Regions from separate parts of the Holdemania sp. genome, predicted to be linked through region 1. Evidence: a T-box and tRNA genes for the amino acid it is inferred to sense, from the RefSeq annotation. Region 1 holds a T-box; the other holds one or more tRNA genes.
What was found. A T-box is a leader RNA that pairs with one kind of tRNA and senses whether it is charged. The one in region 1 lies ahead of alaS (alanine--tRNA ligase), so its partner is inferred to be a tRNA-Ala.
Positions count from the first base shown of each region.

Region 2: it has a tRNA-Ala gene. The T-box ahead of alaS (alanine--tRNA ligase) is inferred to sense a tRNA for this amino acid. The anticodon was not compared.

Region 1 is NZ_CFQZWI010000075.1:911-12,610, forward strand. Features, by position in the region: gene AC5OW4_RS11065 (ComEA family DNA-binding protein) at 1-281, opposite strand, end outside; gene greA (transcription elongation factor GreA) at 331-801, opposite strand; gene udk (uridine kinase) at 829-1,458, opposite strand; gene mltG (endolytic transglycosylase MltG) at 1,486-2,568, opposite strand; gene AC5OW4_RS11085 (DUF1292 domain-containing protein) at 2,549-2,815, opposite strand; gene ruvX (Holliday junction resolvase RuvX) at 2,867-3,286, opposite strand; gene AC5OW4_RS11095 (IreB family regulatory phosphoprotein) at 3,286-3,543, opposite strand; gene alaS (alanine--tRNA ligase) at 3,600-6,221, opposite strand; T-box leader at 6,280-6,483, opposite strand; gene AC5OW4_RS11105 (AI-2E family transporter) at 6,458-7,525, opposite strand; gene AC5OW4_RS11110 (hypothetical protein) at 7,552-7,707, opposite strand; gene recD2 (SF1B family DNA helicase RecD2) at 7,759-9,948, opposite strand; gene AC5OW4_RS11120 (CPBP family intramembrane glutamic endopeptidase) at 9,965-10,663, opposite strand; gene mnmA (tRNA 2-thiouridine(34) synthase MnmA) at 10,660-11,700, opposite strand, start outside.
Region 2 is NZ_CFQZWI010000048.1:15,841-21,514, forward strand. Features, by position in the region: gene AC5OW4_RS08745 (glycoside hydrolase domain-containing protein) at 1-1,896, shown strand, start outside; gene AC5OW4_RS08750 (sensor histidine kinase) at 2,477-2,824, opposite strand; tRNA gene AC5OW4_RS08755 (tRNA-Ala) at 3,371-3,446, opposite strand; tRNA gene AC5OW4_RS08760 (tRNA-Ile) at 3,465-3,541, opposite strand; gene AC5OW4_RS08765 (N-acetylmuramoyl-L-alanine amidase family protein) at 3,702-4,391, opposite strand; gene AC5OW4_RS08770 (MATE family efflux transporter) at 4,421-5,674, opposite strand, start outside.

The DNA of each region.
Region 1 (11,700 bases):
GTTTCCTGGAAATGGGGAATCTGGATCACGTCGTGATCCTTGACGATCATCGTCATTGAAAACGGCGAGAGGTCCGCGTCGTCCAACAGCGTCACCTGGTCCAGCAATTCGCCCAGCTCGGTGTAGGGCGGACATTCCAGGGTGACCGGCTCCCGCACAGCCCCCTCGATCGTCACGGTAATCGGCTGCCCGCGCATAGCCTCCAAATCGACGACGCGCTGCGGAATCAGCGGCAGAAGCAGAAAAACGAAACAAAAAATAAGCAGGAACTCTTTTCTCATAAGATCACCTGCTTATTCTATTGCGCAAATTGTTAAAAATCCTGTTTTTTTACCGAATCTCTAAAATCTTTACCTGATACGGCTCGTCGACCAGAACTTCAACGGTCTGACCAACTTTGTGTTCCAGAATTGCTTCCGCCAGCGGCGTGACGTTGGACAGCTTGCCGTTGAGCGGATCCGCTTCTACGGAACCCACGATTGTGAACTCGTCAATCTGATGCGTGTCGAGTTCTTCGATCTTAACGGTTGAGCCGATTTTCGCAACCCGTACCGAGCCCTGCTTATCGTCGATGATTTCGATATTGTTAAGCATGACTTCCAGCTCGCGGATCCGGGCTTCAACCTGAGCCTGACGATCCCGCGCGGCATCGTAGTCGGCGTTTTCAGACAAGTCGCCCTGCGCCCGGGCGGCCTTTAAATCTTCAATGACTTCCTGACGAACGACATGGATCAGGTTTTCCTGTTCCTTTTTTAATTCTTCAAGACCTTCTTGAGTTACATAAATTTTATCATCTGCCATTGGTTTTCTCACTCCTTAGCTCGGCTATTATAGCATATTTGGACTGATGATGCTACTGATTTTTGTCTTCAGCAGATCGATCGCAACGATGTTGCTTCCGCCCTCGGGGATGATCACGTCGGCATACCGTTTGGACGGTTCGATAAACTGCTCGTGCATCACCCGCACGGTTTCTGTGTATTGATTAACGACCGACTGCAGCGTTCTTCCGCGTTCCTCAACATCCCGCAAAAGCCGCCGGATAAAGCGGATATCGGCATCGGTATCGACGTACACCTTAATGTTTAAGCGCTTGCGCAGCTCCGGTTCCTCCAGCACAAACAGCCCCTCGAGCACGACGACATCGCATGGCTCGATCACTTCCGTAACAGTGCTGCGGGTATGCTGGACAAAGTCGTAAACCGGCTTCTCAATCGCTTGCCCGGCTAACAGGGCGTCGATCTGTTCGATCATCAGCGCGTGATCGAAGGCAAACGGATGATCATAATTCGTTTTTACCCGCTCCGCCATCGTTTTCTGCGACTGGTCTTTGTAATAATCGTCCTCGCGGATGATCACGACCGACCGCGTCTGTTCAAATTCTTCCTTCAGACACTGGGCAATCGTCGTTTTGCCCGACGCGCTGCCGCCGGCGATGCCGATCAATAACGGCTTCATCTTCCCTCACCTCTTCCTGACTGACGTTTATTTTAAATACTTGCGGACATTGGCCTGATGCTCGGCGTAGGTCTTGGCGTAATACACCGTGCCGTCACCCTTCACATCGGCCATGAAATACAGGTAATCGCTGGCCTGCGGCTGCAGGACCGCCTGAATCGCATCGCGTCCCGGATTGAGAATCGGGCCGGGCGGCAAACCTTCGACGCGGTAGGTGTTATACGGGGAATCAAAGTCCGGATTGACCTCGCACGCCATCCAGTCGTCGTCTTTTTCCTTATCTATCGCATAGCACACGGTGACGCTCGACTGCAGCTTCATGCCGGCGGCCAGACGGTTGTAGAACACGCCCGCGACCAGCTGCATATCGCTCGGCTTGGCCGCTTCATACTGAACAATCGAAGCCAGCGTAAACAGCTGGTGCACGCTCAGCTGCGACTGCGCGAACTGATCCGCAAACTCATTGTAAACCTTCAGCGTCTGATCCAGTATCTTGCGGGTAATCTGATCGGCGTCGGCGTCGACAAAGAAATTGTAGGTTTCCGGAAACAGATAGCCTTCTAATAAAATCCGGCTGTCCGCGTTGAAGATTTCCTCGGTTAAAAACGGATAATCACTCATCAGCGAACGGACATAGCTTTCATCGTTCCACAGCGCCAACATTTCATCCTTGCTGCAGCGCGTCGTCTCGCCGATTTTTTCAGCGATATGCTTCGCCCAGTCGCCCTCGATGAACGTTAAGCGCGTGTCGTTAACGACCGCCCCGTGGGAATCGTTGAGCACTTCAAAAATCTCCCGGACTTCCCAGCTCGGATCCAAGATGTACGTGCCGGCTTTGATGTTCGTCAGCTTCGCCAGCTTGACACTGATCTTCGCCGCCCAGCCGCTGCGGATCACGCCCTGATCTTCCAGGTTCTTAATGACCCGGTTGAGCGATTCGCCCTGACTGACGGTAAAGGTGATCTGTTCGCTTTCCGAAGCGGCCGGCTTCAGCTGACCGTTGTAAAAGAAAATCCCGCCCAGAACCAGGCCGGCGCATACGACCAGCACGATCAGTACGGCGGCCAGTCCGTTATTCTTTTTGCGCCGTTTATTCTTCGACTTCGGCATCGTCTAATTCCTCGACAAAAGCCCCGAAGACTTCCTCGATCATGCTCCACTCCTCGGGATCCTCAACCGGTTCCATTTCGCCCTCGTCGGTGTAGCTGCAGGCGAAAACCTCGCCTTCCTCATCCTTCGGATCGGTGAACAACACGTAGCTTTTGCTGCGGCTGTCGTCGTCGAAGGTAAACAGGATTTCCATTTCTGTTTCCGTGCCGTCTTCTTCCGTAATTAAAATTTTATTTGATTCCAACATCGCTTTTTCCTCCTTTTTGCGATTCAAATGAAAGAGTGCATTGCTGCACTCTTAGCGCTTCTGATCTAAATAACTCTGCAGGATTTGCACTGCCGCCATCTGATCGATCACCGCTTTGCGCTTTTTGCGGGAAACGTCCGCAGAGATTAAGATTCGCTCGGCTGCCGCCGTCGTCAGCCGTTCATCCTGTAAGATGACCGGCAGGCCGCAGGCTGCTTCCAGCTTCGCCTTGAAATCCAGCGAGATCTGGCCGCGGATCCCGACATCGCCGTTCATGTGCTTCGGCAGGCCCAGCACAAACTTCACCGCACCCAGCTCCTTCGCCAGCTGCACCGCCCGGGCGCAGGCCGCGTCGTAATCGTCATCCGCAAACCGGAACGTTTCCACCGTCCGGGCAATCATGCCCAGGGGATCGGAAACCGCGATGCCCAGCGTGCGGCTGCCCAGATCCAGCCCCAAGATCCGTTCCATTACTTTTCTTCCAGGTAGGAACGCACCAGTTCCTCGATGATTTCGTAACGCTCGACCGACTGAATGATGCTGCGGGCGTTGTGATGCGAGGAAATGTAGGCCGGATCATTGGAAATCAGATACCCTGCCAGCTGGTTCACTGCATTGTAGCCTCGTTCTTCGAGCGCTTCTTTTGTCAGCCGGAGCACCTGCTTGATGTTATCTCTGCGGATCTCCTCTGACTTAAAAGACATCGTTTCGGTAATTTGTTTTGACATGGATATCCCTCCTTGAATTCATTTTAGCGTAAACTGCGGAAATTGGAAAGGGATTTTCAAAGTTTTGAGCGAATCAGCGCAAAGACTTCGTCCACTTTGGAACCATCCTTGCCGCCCGACTGCGCCATGTCCGGCCGGCCGCCGCCGTTGCCCTGGCTCATCTGGGCCGCCATTTTCACGAAATCTCCGGCTTTTATGCCCTTGGCGATCGCTTCCTTGCTGCAGGCGCAGACATAGGTGACCTTGCCTTCCGAAGGATTGGCTAAGAAGATGAAAGATTTTTCACACTTATTGCGCAGCGTTTCCGCCAGATTCTTCATCGCCTGTCCGTCAAGTCCGGAAACCTCTTCCAGAATGATATTCAGACCGTTGACCGCTTCCGCATGATTGACCATGTCGTCTGCTTTTAAGACCATCATTTTCTGGTTCAGCTGCCCGATTTCTTTTTTCAGCGCCGCGTTTTCTTCCAGCACGCCCGCAACCTTTTCACTGACGCCGTTAAGGCTGTTCATCTTCAGCTGCGCGGCAATCGTTTTTAACACGTCCTGTTCGCTGACGAACTCCTGGTAGGCCGCATAGCCGGTCTTGGCGGTGATCCGGCGGATGCCGGAGCCGATGCTTTCTTCGCTGACGATCTTGAACACGCCGATATCCTGCGTGTTGTGGACATGCGTGCCGGCGCACAGTTCCTTGGAAACCTCGCCCATCGATACGACGCGGACTTCATCGCCGTATTTTTCATCAAACAGCGCGATCGCGCCGGAATGCTTGGCTTCTTCAATCGCCATGACTTCGGTATGGACCGGGAATTTTGCCATGACGAAGTCGTTGACCAGCGCTTCGACTTCCTTTAACTGCTGATCGCTGACCTTTTCAAAATGCGTGAAGTCGAACCGCGCGTAATCCTGGCAGACATAAGAGCCGGCCTGGGCGATGTGATTGCCGACGATCTTCTTCAGCGCGCTCTGCATCAGATGGACGCAGGAATGGTTGGCCATCGTGCGGATCCGGCGCTGGACGTCGACCTGCAGCTGCAGCTTCATGCCTTCCTTCAGCACGCCGTCGACGACTTTCACATGATGCATAAACTGCTTGTGCGGCGCTTTCTTGACGTCGAGCACTTCGCAATCCGCTTCGTCGCAGCGCATCGTGCCGCCGTCGGCCACCTGTCCGCCGCTTTCGGCGTAGAAGCAGGAACGGTCGAGGATGACCTCGCCCTCGTCTTCCAGTATCGCGACGCGCACGCCGTTTTTAAACAATCCGGTGATCGTTCCGGTATCGCTCATTGTTTCATAGCCCGTGAATTCAAACGGCGCCGTGAAATCCATCAGATCCGCCGACTGGCTGGCCATCGACTGCGCGTCTTCACGCGCGGCCCGGGCACGTTCACGCTGCTTCGCCATCTGCGCCTCAAAGCCTTCCTCGTCGATCGTATAACCGCGCTCGCCGGCGATTTCTTTCGTCAGCTCCAGCGGGAAGCCGTAGGTATCGTACAGCTTGAAGACGACCTCGCCGCTCAAGGTTTTCGCCGCTTCGGCTTTGGCCAGCTCCTCATTGAGCAGCTTTTCACCGTTGGCCAGCGTCGAGTGGAACGCTTCTTCCTCATTCTTAACCAGCTTGGCGACAAATTCCGACTTTTCTAACAGATACGGATAAAAATCCTTCATGTTGTCGGCGACGACGTCGACCAGCTTGTACATAAACGCGCCGTTAATGCCTAATTTAATACCGTAGCGAACCGCCCGGCGCAGCACCCGGCGCAGCACGTAGCCGCGGCCCTCGTTGGAGAACATCGCGCCGTCGCTCAGCGCGAAGGTCACGGTGCGGATATGGTCGGCAATGACGCGGTACGCCATTTTATATTCACCTTCATACGGATGCTTGGCGAGCTTTTCCGCCGCGCGGATGATCGGCAGGAACAGGTCGGTATCAAAGTTCGTTTCCCCTTCCTGGATGATCGAAACTAACCGTTCCAGTCCCATGCCGGTATCAATGTTCTTGTGCGGCAGCTCTTTATACAGCTTGCGGTCCGTTCCCGGCCGGCAGTCAAACTGACTGAACACGACGTTCCAGACTTCGATGTAGCGGTCGTTCTCCATTTCTTCAAAGAACAGCTTTTCGCCTAACCCCTCCGGGTCATACTTTTCGCCGCGGTCATAGAAAATCTCGCTGTCCGGTCCGCCCGGCCCTTCGCCGATCTCCCAGAAGTTATCTTCGGTTTTTAAGATATGGCTTGGATCGACGCCGCACACCTCGGTCCAGATGCGGTAAGCTTCCTCATCGTCCGGATAGACAGTGACATACAGCTTGTTTTTGTCAAAGCCGATCCACTTTGGCGAGGTTAAAAATTCCCAGGCGAACGGGATCGCGTCCGCTTTGAAGTAATCGCCGATCGAGAAGTTGCCGAGCATCTCAAAGAACGTATGATGCCGGGCAGTCTTGCCAACGTTTTCGATATCGTTGGTGCGGATCGACTTCTGCGCGTTGGCGATCCGGTTGCAGGCCGGCTTCTCGCTGCCGTCGAAATATTTTTTCAGCGCCGCGACGCCCGCATTGATCCACAACAGCGTCGGATCGTTATGCGGGATCAGCGAAGCTCCCGGTTCAATCATGTGACCTTTGGATTGGAAGTAGTCCAGAAACATCTGGCGTACCTGGTTGCCTGTTAATTCTTTCATGTTTGTTTCTTCCTTTCTTTGTCTGATGCGTCTGCCAAAATAAAAAGCGCCCTGAAACTCCAGGAACGCTTTACTCACGCGGTACCATCCTGATTCATTTCTTTTCTTCAAAAGAAATGCCCTCATTTCTCTTTAACGCAGAGCACACGTTGCTTTGGGCAAACTCGGAAGCGGCTTCGATCAGATTCCATGAAAACTTGCACCGCCGTTTTCTCTCTGCAATGGAACAGCCTGATCTACTCTTCTTCGTCATCGTTTTCAAAACTATAGAAATTATACCACACTGTTTCCCACGTGCCAACTGTTTCCGTGCATTTTGCGAAAAGATAGCTGCGGTAGGCCAGCTGTACAATCGCGGCCAGGATCGGCGCCAGAATGATCCCGATCATGCCGAAGAAACAACCCCCGGCCAATAGCGCGATCAGCGTATAAACCGGCCGCAGGTTCATGACCTTTTTGAAGATCAGCGGCTGCACCCAGTTGGCTTCAATCTGCTGGATCAGCCACAACAAGACACCCAATACCCACGGGATCTGACCGGTTGCGAAATATTGCGCAAGCAGGATCACGATCTGACCGACCGTTGCGCCCAGATAGGGAATCAGATTGAACAGCGCAAGCATGATCGCGTAGAATACGGCGTTGGGTACGCTGAAGATCAACAACAGCACCGACACGGTGATCATTAAAAACAACAAATCCAGCGCCAAGCCGCGCAGATAGTGGTAGACGACGCGCGAGCTGGTTTTGTAGAAAAGCAGCCAGTGCTGATAGGACGGAAGCCGTTTTTTGAGAATGCGCCCGAAGGCTTCCATGTCCAGCGCAATGAAATACGCACCTAAAAAGCTGACGCCGAAAAACGACAGCCGGTCGACGGCGCTGCGGGTCGCGCTCATCGCCGCCTCATAGCCGGCCGTGAATACGCCATGCCAATCCAGCTGCCCGGCCCAGTGAAAGAACTCGGTCGCCGCCAGCTGTTCTCTTAACCGGCCCGCTTCGCCCAGCAGCTGCGACCCCTGCTCCATCACTAACGGCACCATCATGCCGATGCCCAGAACCAACAGCCCGAGGAAACCGAAGTACACCAGCGAACAGCTGATCCCCCGGGGAAACGGCAGTTTCTCGACAAACGGCTCAAACAGAAACACGATCAGACAGGAGAACAACAGCGGCGACAGCGCATGGAAGACGGCCATCAGCACAACATCCCAGCCTAACATTCTGAGCACGATCATCACGATCAGCACGCAGCCAAACAGCTGCAGCCAGCGTTTCCAATCCGTTCGTTCAAACAGGTCTTTCATAAAAGAGAAACCCCGCAACGACGGGGTTAGTGTTCAAGATCCATCTGGTGCATTTTGCGGATCAGCTTCTTTTTACATTTGCAGGCCTTGTAATAAGCGTCGTCGAGTTCATCTTCATTCGCAAACGCGACCACCATGCCGGCAGCCATACCGGCCATGAAACCGAATAACCATTTTTTCATACGTTCCACTCCTTTTGGTGTTAGTATGTCCGCAAGCGGATAAACTTATGCTTAAAATTCCGGATTCAGCATCGCCGCGATCCGCCGGGTAAGCGTCGTTGAGCGCAAATGATGTTCCTGGCTGGCAATCCCGCGGATCAACGCGTCCTTCTCGCCTAAGAGAACCAGTGATTTTTTAGCGCGGGTGACGCCGGTATAGATCAGCCGCCGCTGAAGCATGATCCCATAATCACGCACGACCGGCATGATGACGATCGGATATTCGCTGCCCTGGGATTTATGCACGGAAATGCAGTAGGCGTGCGAAATGTTGAGCAGGTTATCCGAGGTGTATTCAACGAGAATTCCTTCGAAGTCGACGATCAGCCGGTTTTTGCCGGCTTCGTCCTCATTGGCGTAAACGATTTCCACGAGCATGCCGATATCGCCATTGTAGACGTCGTCATCCGGCTGGTTTTTTAATTGTAAAATTTTGTCGCCCTCGCGGAAGGTGCGGTAGCCCACCTTCCATTCACGCTTGCCCTTCTCCGGCGGATTCAGGCATTGCTGCAAAGCGGCGTTCAGCCGGTCGATCCCGGCCGGTCCGTTGTATTTGCTGGCGAGCACCTGAATGTCCTGGATATCGTAGCCCTTGTTGAGCGCCGACTGAACGACGTTGATGACCTGGTCCTTGATCTCGTAAAGTCCGACCGGGAAAAACGCCACGTCGCCATGACAGTCCAGCTCCTCCGTCTGGCCCTGACGAATCTGATGCGCCAGCGTGATCACGTCGCTGCCCTCGCTCTGGCGGAAGATCCGTTCCAGCCGGACTAACGGAAACAGCTCGGAGGTGATTAAATCCTTCAAGACGCAGCCGCAGCGGACCGAAGGCAGCTGATCCTCGTCGCCGATGATGCACAGCTTCTTGACATGCACCGAGGCCTTGCACAGCGCCGCGAACAGCCAGCTGTCGACCATGGAAAATTCGTCGATGATCAACAGATCGACGATCAGCGGATCCTGTTCCGTCTTGGTAAACGTATTCGATTCCAGATCCCAGCCCAACAAACTGTGGATCGTAAACGTATCGGTTTCCGTCAGCTCAGCCAGCCGCTTCGCCGCCCGTCCGGTCGGGGCGCAGCAGGCGATCCGCTGGTACGGATACAGTTTTTTAAACAACGCGGTCAACGCCCGCACAACGGTTGTCTTGCCCGTTCCCGGGCCGCCGGTCAGGATCATCGCGTCATGTTCAAAAAACGTGTGGATCGCGTCCAGCTGCGCCTGATCGTAGGTGATCGCCAGCTTTTCCTGCAGCGCGTCCAGCTCAAGCTGCAGCGTTTGGGGATCGACCGGTTCCAGTTCTTCAAACGGAAACAGCGTCAGAAACTGCGCGATCTGGACCTCCGCGTCATATTGATCGACATGATAGATCCGCCCTTCTTCTTCCACTAACCGTCGTTGTAAAAGCAGCGATTCCAGCAGTTCGTCAAAATCATAGGTCAGACCGGCGCACTGGCGTTTCATCTGATGCGCCAGCCCTTCGCGGCTGACATACGTATCGCCGCTTTGCATGTTCATCTGATCGACCAGCGCCACCATCGCCGCTTCCAGCCGGCGCGGATCCTCCAGCTCAAAGCCCAGCGACATCGCGACCTTGTCCGCCGTCGCAAACCCGATGCCGTCGACCTCGTCGACCATCCGGTACGGATTTTCCTGGATTTTCTCAACCGCTTCCTTACCGTAGATCCGCTCCAGCTTCATGACGTTGCGCATCCCCAGACCATGGGCGACAAAGAACTGGATCAGATTTTCCAGATCGTCGTCGCTTTCTTTTAACCCTTCCAGAATCGCTGTCCGGCGCTTGCTCGTCATTTTCGGCACGCTGTCCAGCACAGTTGGGTCGTTTTTAATCCGATAAATCGCGTCTTTGCCAAGGGCCGCTACAATCGTTTCGGCATATTTTTTGCCGATGCCCTCAAATAACGGACCGGACAGAAAACGAATCAGGGAGTCCTCGTCATCCGGCATGACGCGGTGGAAGGTCTCGACCTGAAACTGCATTCCATAGCGGGGATGATCGACATAGCTGCCGCTTAACTCCATCAGCGCGTCCTCGCTGAACACCGGCAGATACCCGGTGATCGTCACCTGCCGCTGCTGCAGATCATCAACGATAAAACGAGCGACAGTGTAGCCGTTGTCGTCGTTGCGGAAGACGATCTGCTTCAGTTTGCCGCGGATAACGTCGCGTTCCTCACTCATTTCCCTCATTCCTTTCTCACAGCAGGATCAGCATCACGCTGATCAGATTGTTCAGCCCGTGCATCAGCAGCGGACTGACGATCGTCTGATTTTCTTCCTCGGCCGCGCACAACAGATAGCCCATCGTGCCGTAAACGAGGATAAAGATCCCATCGCTGAGATTGCCGTTCAGCAGCGACGTGAACACATGCAGAAGACCGAACAGAAACCCGCTGACCAGCGCGGCGGTGCGAAAGCTGCCCCGTTGGCGCAGCGGCGTAAAGACGGCCCCGCGGAAGACAGTTTCCTCGACGATCGGCGCGAACAGACAGGTGACCAGAATGATCTGCAGCGGCGACTGGGTCAGCTGCTGGACGACGGTATCCTGATTCTGGCTGCTCGACAGCCCGGTGATCAGAATGATCGCCAGATTCATCCCATACATCACCAGCCACATCTGAACATAGCGCGTCAGCGTCGATTTGACAATCGCCCGCCGGTTTTGCCGAAAGCGCTCAAGATGTTCCTTTAACAGCGGCCAGGCTGCGCCGACCGTCACCGCGAAAACCAGAATATAGACCAGATTTTCCAGCATCCGGTCAAGATTGGGAATCCCTAAGGGTGCAAACAGCCGGAAAAGCACCCCGATCAACAGGGGATAAAGAAACAGGTAGCCCGCGAAATAATTGAACAGGATGACCTGCACCCGGCGCTTTGACAGCCTGACTCGGTTCATGGCTCAAAGCTGCGGATCCGGTCCGTCAGCGATTGTCCGCGATGCCAGACTTCCTCGATCACGCCCCCGCCCAGGCACTGCTCGCCCAGATAGAAGACCGCCTGCTGCCCCGGGGTCACCGAAGCGACCTGCTGAGGATAGGTCAGTCTGACAGTCGTTTCATTGAGGAATTCCAGCGTCACCGGATTGTCCTTCTGACGATAGCGGAACTTCGCGCAGCAGGACAGCGCGCCCTGCGGTTTTGTCCTGGCCAGCCAGTTAACGCCGCTGACCAGACAGGTATCGCTTAAGAGCCAGTCGTTGCTTTCGCCGCTGGCCACCAGCAGCTCGTTATGGACGACGTCCTTGCCGACGACAAACCACGGTCCGCCCTCGCCGCCGATCCCCAGGCCTTTGCGCTGACCGATCGTGTAATACAGCACGCCCTCATGATCACCTAAGACGCGGCGGCTGATCACATCGACGATCTTGCCGGATTTCGCCGGCAGGTAGTTCTTCAGAAATTCCCGGAAGTTGCGCTCGCCGATAAAACAGATTCCGGTCGAATCCTTTTTCTCCGCGATTGACAGCCGCAGTTCCTTCGCGATCCGCCGCACTTCCGGCTTTTCAATCTCGCCTAACGGAAACAATGTATGCCGCAGCGCATCGGACGCAACCTGGCAAAGGAAATAGCTCTGATCCTTATTCAGGTCGTGCGCCTTGTATAAACCGCTGAAGTCTGCTTCGTGCCGCACGCGCGCATAATGGCCGGTCGCCAGCGTATCGAAGCCGCGGCTGCGGGCGAAATCGAGAAAGCTGGAAAACTTGATGTATTTGTTGCACAAAATATCGGGATTCGGCGTCCGGCCCTTCTTGTATTCCTGCAGGAAATTAGAGAAAACGTTATCCCAATACTCCTTGACGAAATCCACGCGCAGCAGCTCTAATCCCAGGCTGTCGGCAACACTTTTAGCGTCCATCCAGTCCTTTTCCTGCGGACACACGTCATCGTCCGCATTCGGATTGCCTAAGAAATCATTGTTGGCCATCGAATCCCA
Region 2 (5,674 bases), on a different contig from region 1:
GATTTCAGCAGCGGCAATCACCGCATCAGCGCGGAAAATGTTGATATCCGCTGGCTGCGGGAAACGCTCGCCAATATCGGCAGCGGGGATCCGGAAGCTCCCGTCATCGCTTATCCTGACGTGATCCATCAAGGCGAACCCGCGTCGATCGAAGCTCAGCAGCTCAAATCCGCCTGGATCTCGCTGACGATTCCCAGGGACACTGCCCCTGGCGTCTATACCGGGACGCTGAATGTCACTTCCGCCAATCATTCTCCCGTTCAGCTGACACTGACTTTTGAAGTTCTCGATCTGACCGCGCCGGACCCGCAGGCAGGAGCGACACAGGTTGAGCTGTGGCAGCATCCCTACACAACCGCCCGCTATTATGGGGTAACGCCGTTTAGCGACGCACATAAAAATTACCTGCTTGATCAGCTGCGGGAATATGCGCAGATGGGCGGGCGCGGCGTGATTGCCACGATAGTGGAAGAAGCCTGGAACCACCAGTCCTATGACAGTGATCCGTCGATGATTCACTGGACCCAAACTGCGGATGGAACTTTCAGTTTCGATTATACCGATTTTGATCAGTGGATCGAACTGGCCATTGAGGCAGGCGTCCTCGATCCGCAGACCGGCCAGGGGCAGATCAAAGCTTACAGCATCGCTCCCTGGGGCAACATTGTCACTGTTGTTGATGAAGCAAGCGGCACTTCCCGGCGGCTGACGCTGACGCCCGGCAGCGATGAATGGCAGGCAGCCTGGACGGCGTTTCTGGAAGATTTCCTGCGGCACACGGTGGAAAAGGGTTGGTTTGATCTCACGTATATTTCGATGGACGAGCGGGAAATGGAAGTCCTGCAGCCCTGCGTCGAGCTGATAAAAGGGATCCGCAGCGAGGCTGGGAAATCCTTTAAAATCGCCTCGGCGATGAATTATTCCGACCTGGACGATGATGCGTTTCTGGATCGGATTGACGATATTTCCGTCAGTTTGATCAACGTCAAGGACAAGTCGGACGCGATGCGGAAGCTGGCCTTGCATCGTCAGGAACAGGGCTTGTTAACAACGCTCTACACCTGTACCGGACAATATCCCAGCGCCTACACAATCTCCGATATGGCCGACACCGCCTGGACGATGTGGTACACCATGAAGCAGGGAACCGACGGCTTCTTAAGGTGGTCATGGGACGGCTGGGTCGAGGATCCGCTGACCGATGTATCCTACCGCACATTTGAGCCGGGAGATCCGTGGTTGATTTATCCTGCGGAACGGGATTCAGTTGGCGATCATTTTTACGAATCGCCGCGGTATAAAATGTTGAAGCAGGGCATTCGGGATATCAACAAAGCCAAACTGCTTCAAAGCTTATCTGCGGAATCCGAAGCAGCCGTGGATCAGTTAGTTCAGTCGCTGAAACGGCCGAAGATGAAAATCGACCGCTATGGCAGCGCAACCTATGCCCGAAATTCTGATCGTGAGCTTGTCCAGAGCGAAGTGCTGCGAATGCGGAAAGGGATTGATGAGATCGCGAAGGCGTATCTGCAAGCGCGGGTTGTTCCGATTACCGGCATGGAAAGCGGAGCGTCGATCATCCTGAGGGTTGGAAAAACCAGCGAAATTGCCATCGAACCGCTTCCGTACAACGCCAATCCGGTGACCTGGCGATACCACAGCAACGACGAGACGATCGCCACCGTCGATGAAACCGGATTGATCAGCGCAAAGAACCCGGGAACCACAACAATTCTTGTGCAATGTGAGGAAAATGATCAGATCGAGAAAGAGATCTCGCTCATTGTCCTCGATCCTTCACAGGCTCCCCGCAAACGGACGTCGGTTTCCGCCGATCTGAAACTGCGGATACAGAAAATCCTTCAGGCCGCCGCAGCGGCAGAGAGCCATCCTTAATCGCATGGAAAACAAGAGGCTGGAAAGCTTTGATTTTGATCTTTTGCGTTCCAGCCTCAATTTCAGTTATAGCCTGCCTGGCATCAATCCACACTCTTCATAATTCTGCACACACAAACGATAGGAAAGATGGGGAAAACTTCTTCCGATTTTCAAATTTCCCATAATAATCTCCAATCCGTTTCACTATCCCCCATTTGGAAAGCGGCAGCTGTATAAAAAGCAAGGTAAAAGGCGGTTTCATCGGCTAACTCATAAAACACCAGCGCAAACATGTGAATTGAGAAATTTAATTCAAAAATAGATCAAACAAATCCCTGACCGGCGAGCTGGTTGAGATGGGTATCAGGGTAGTCCTTATTCTGCATTCTCCGGTGGGATTGGATTTGAAGCTGAGAAGGCAGAGTGATCATTAAAATTACAATCACGTAAATAAAGTAAAATGAAACCACAGAGGTTGCCTCCATAAATTCAGCTTTGGATGAAACTGGCTCTTACTTATAAAAAGTTTTGATGTCTTTCCCGGCATCTTTGTGATTTTGAGCGGAAGAACAAAATGGCCATGGAAATTTCCAAACAGTTATCCAGTCGATATGTTTGTTTCTATCTCATAAAGATTAGTTAAATTAACGATGATTTCAAAAGATTTCTTTGTAATCGTTACCCTTGGTTCTTCACAACCTAATTGCATCAATAATTTTCTGACGATATATAACCCTTGACCTGAATTACCATTACTTCTAGAAAAATCCCCTGAATAAAAACGATCAAAAATCCGCGTTGAATCCAGACTGGAATCTTCTTTGATCGAGTTTTGGATACTGATAATCAGCTGTTCATCGTTGAAAATTAAATTTATGTTCAGATTCCCAGCAGTTGAATGAACAGCGTTAACAATGAGATTTTGAAAAACTCGTGTTAGCGCCATTTTATCGGAAGCGATGAAAATTTCTTCTTCTATTAAATGAATTTCTGGAGTTATCTTAACTTTCCAGAAAATCAGTTAATATTTGACAAATTGCTTTGTCATCTTCTGCGATCAATATACGACTCATCTTTTTTGACCTCCGATTATTTAAAACATAACGTTTAAGCAGATGCTAATTTCGATGACAATGAAGTCCTTTCTGATCAAATGCAGCCTTTATTGAAAGATTTTATTTGTTGCTTCGACTCTTTCCAACCCTAACAGCTTAAATATGAAGCTAACAATAAAACTGCCGATATTGCTTTAATGGCCGTCCATCTCTGCTTGAAATCATGTTCATCTATGATCCGCAAACTCTATTTTCCTGATCAACTTTTATTTTTAAGTTTACTTCATTTCTAATCTTATTTATAAACAACGATCCCTATTCAACGAAGAACTGGCAGCCCTATCCTCAGCGTGCCTCACACAGGCTCTTTATAAGCTCCTTTATATACAAAAAAGGGATGCGCTACTTTTAGCGATATCCCAATAATCTCATTAACATGGTGGAGCATAACGGGATCGAACCGTTGACCTCCTGCGTGCAAAGCAGGCGCTCTCCCAGCTGAGCTAATACCCCATGTATATTTAAATTCGATGGTGGGCCTGAATGGACTTGAACCAACGACCTCACCCTTATCAGGGGTGCGCTCTAACCACCTGAGCTACAGGCCCAATTAACTGTTTCCCATCGAATGCTTAATAAATATACCACGGAGAAAATAAAGTGTCAACAACTTTTTAAAATTTTTTGTTTTTTTTACATACAATTTTTTTGCAAGACAAAATGCAGGCAGCCCCTTCCATTCAATTTCACAAAAGACAGGCAGACGCGCTATTCCAGAATCTTAACAAAATCGTCGATTCCCTGAAAAATCGCATACGCGATTTCATCCAGATGTTCCTCTTTTTGCAGCGCAGTCAAATCCTGACCGTTGGATAAAAATCCAATCTCGGCCAGAATTCCCAGCGATGTCGTCTGTTTCAAGATGAAGATATTTCCGGTTTTGGGCTGAAACTTGGAGTTCGTCACCGGCCGCAGCCGTTCCAGAACAGCGGCGGCCAGCTGATGCGAATTTTCATTGCCCTGCTGATAATACACCTCTGCGCCATGTACCCGGCTGTCCAGCGAGATGTTGCAATGAATGCTGACAAACAACGTGACCTGCGGCTGATTCATAATTTCAACCCGTCTTTTTAAATCCTCCCGCTTGACATTCTTCGCATCGGCGGGCGCCAGATCAACATCCTCCTCACGAATCATGATGACCTCCGCGCCTGCCCCCTCCAATAGCCGCTGCAATTTCTTCGCCGTCTTCAAATTAATCTCATCTTCGTCAATCGCCTGACTCCGTGCTCCCGGATCCTTTCCCCCATGTCCCGCATCGATCACGATTGTCATTCCGTTTAAACGCGTATCCGACATGACTGTGATCGCGCGGCTGAACGCCCGCATCACCAGAGCGGCGATCAACAGGACAATCAAGCTCCCTGTTGCCCAGCATTTTCGTTTTAATCGTTTCATCGCTTCATTGTATGAAAAAAGCAGCGGTTCTATGCCGCTGCCCCTGACTTCGCTTTGCTTAACAGAATAAAGCTCAAGACCAGACATCCGCCTTCGCTCACCGTCGGCGTCAGCCAGATTCCCAACGCTCCGAAAATCGACGACATCGCAAGCAGACTGATCAAAATTACGACAATCCCCCGGGCCAGCGACAAGGTCAGCGCCGCTTTCGGTTTCGCCAGCGCGACGAAGAATCCCGAAGTCAGCACATTATACCCCATAATCAGAAAACAAAAGGAATACAGGCGGAACGCCGCTACCGAACTGCCAAACAATGCCGTTTCCTGCGGCTGGATGAAAACCGAAACGATCTGCGGCGTAAAAATCCAGCAGCCGCCAAAGCACAGCGCCGAAGTCAGCGCGACCGCTGTCATGCCATAACGATAGACCAATTTGATCGTTTTCGAATCCTGCTGCCCCAGCGCATAGCTGACCAACGGCTGACATCCCTGCGCAATGCCCACAAACGCCATTAAGACCAGATTGTAAACATACGTCATGACCGTGTAGCTGACCACGCCCGAGGTTCCGATCACCGTCAGAATCTGATGATTAAACGCAAACACAATCACTCCGGCCGACAGTTCTGTAATGCAGTCGGCGATGCCGATCGGAACAATCCGCCGATACTGCGACAGCTCCAGCGAAAACCGGGTGAAATGAAAATGCGTTTTCCGGCTGAACAGGAAATGACTGAAAAAGACCAGGAAGGTCAGCAGCTGCGAGATCCCGGTCGCCCAGGCCGCTCCCGCCAGCCCCCAATGGAAGCCAAAGACAAACAATGCGTCAAGCACAATGTTCGTCACCGCGCCCAGCAGCACGCCGAAGGTGGATAACTGCGGAAAACCATCCGCCTTGATCAACACTTCAAACGAATAGGAAACGATGAAGAAAAAGCCAAAGCCGCCGATGATCCGGAGATATTCCGTTACATAGCTCAACGTATCGCTGCCCGCTCCCAGAAAGATCGCCAATGGTTTGGCGAAAAAGACACAGCATGCCGAGATCAACAACGCCAGGACCGACAGCACAGCCGTGTTCATCGTAAACAGCTCGTTCGCCCGCTCCGTTCGCCCCGCGCCTCGATGGATTGAAATCAACGTCGACGCGCCGATCGACAACAGCAGAGAAAAAGCAAACATGAAATTGATAAACGGCATCGCCAGATTGACAGCCGCCAACGCCGTTTCTCCTGCGTAGTTGGCAATAAAGATGCCGTCTACCATCGTATATAAATTAAATAA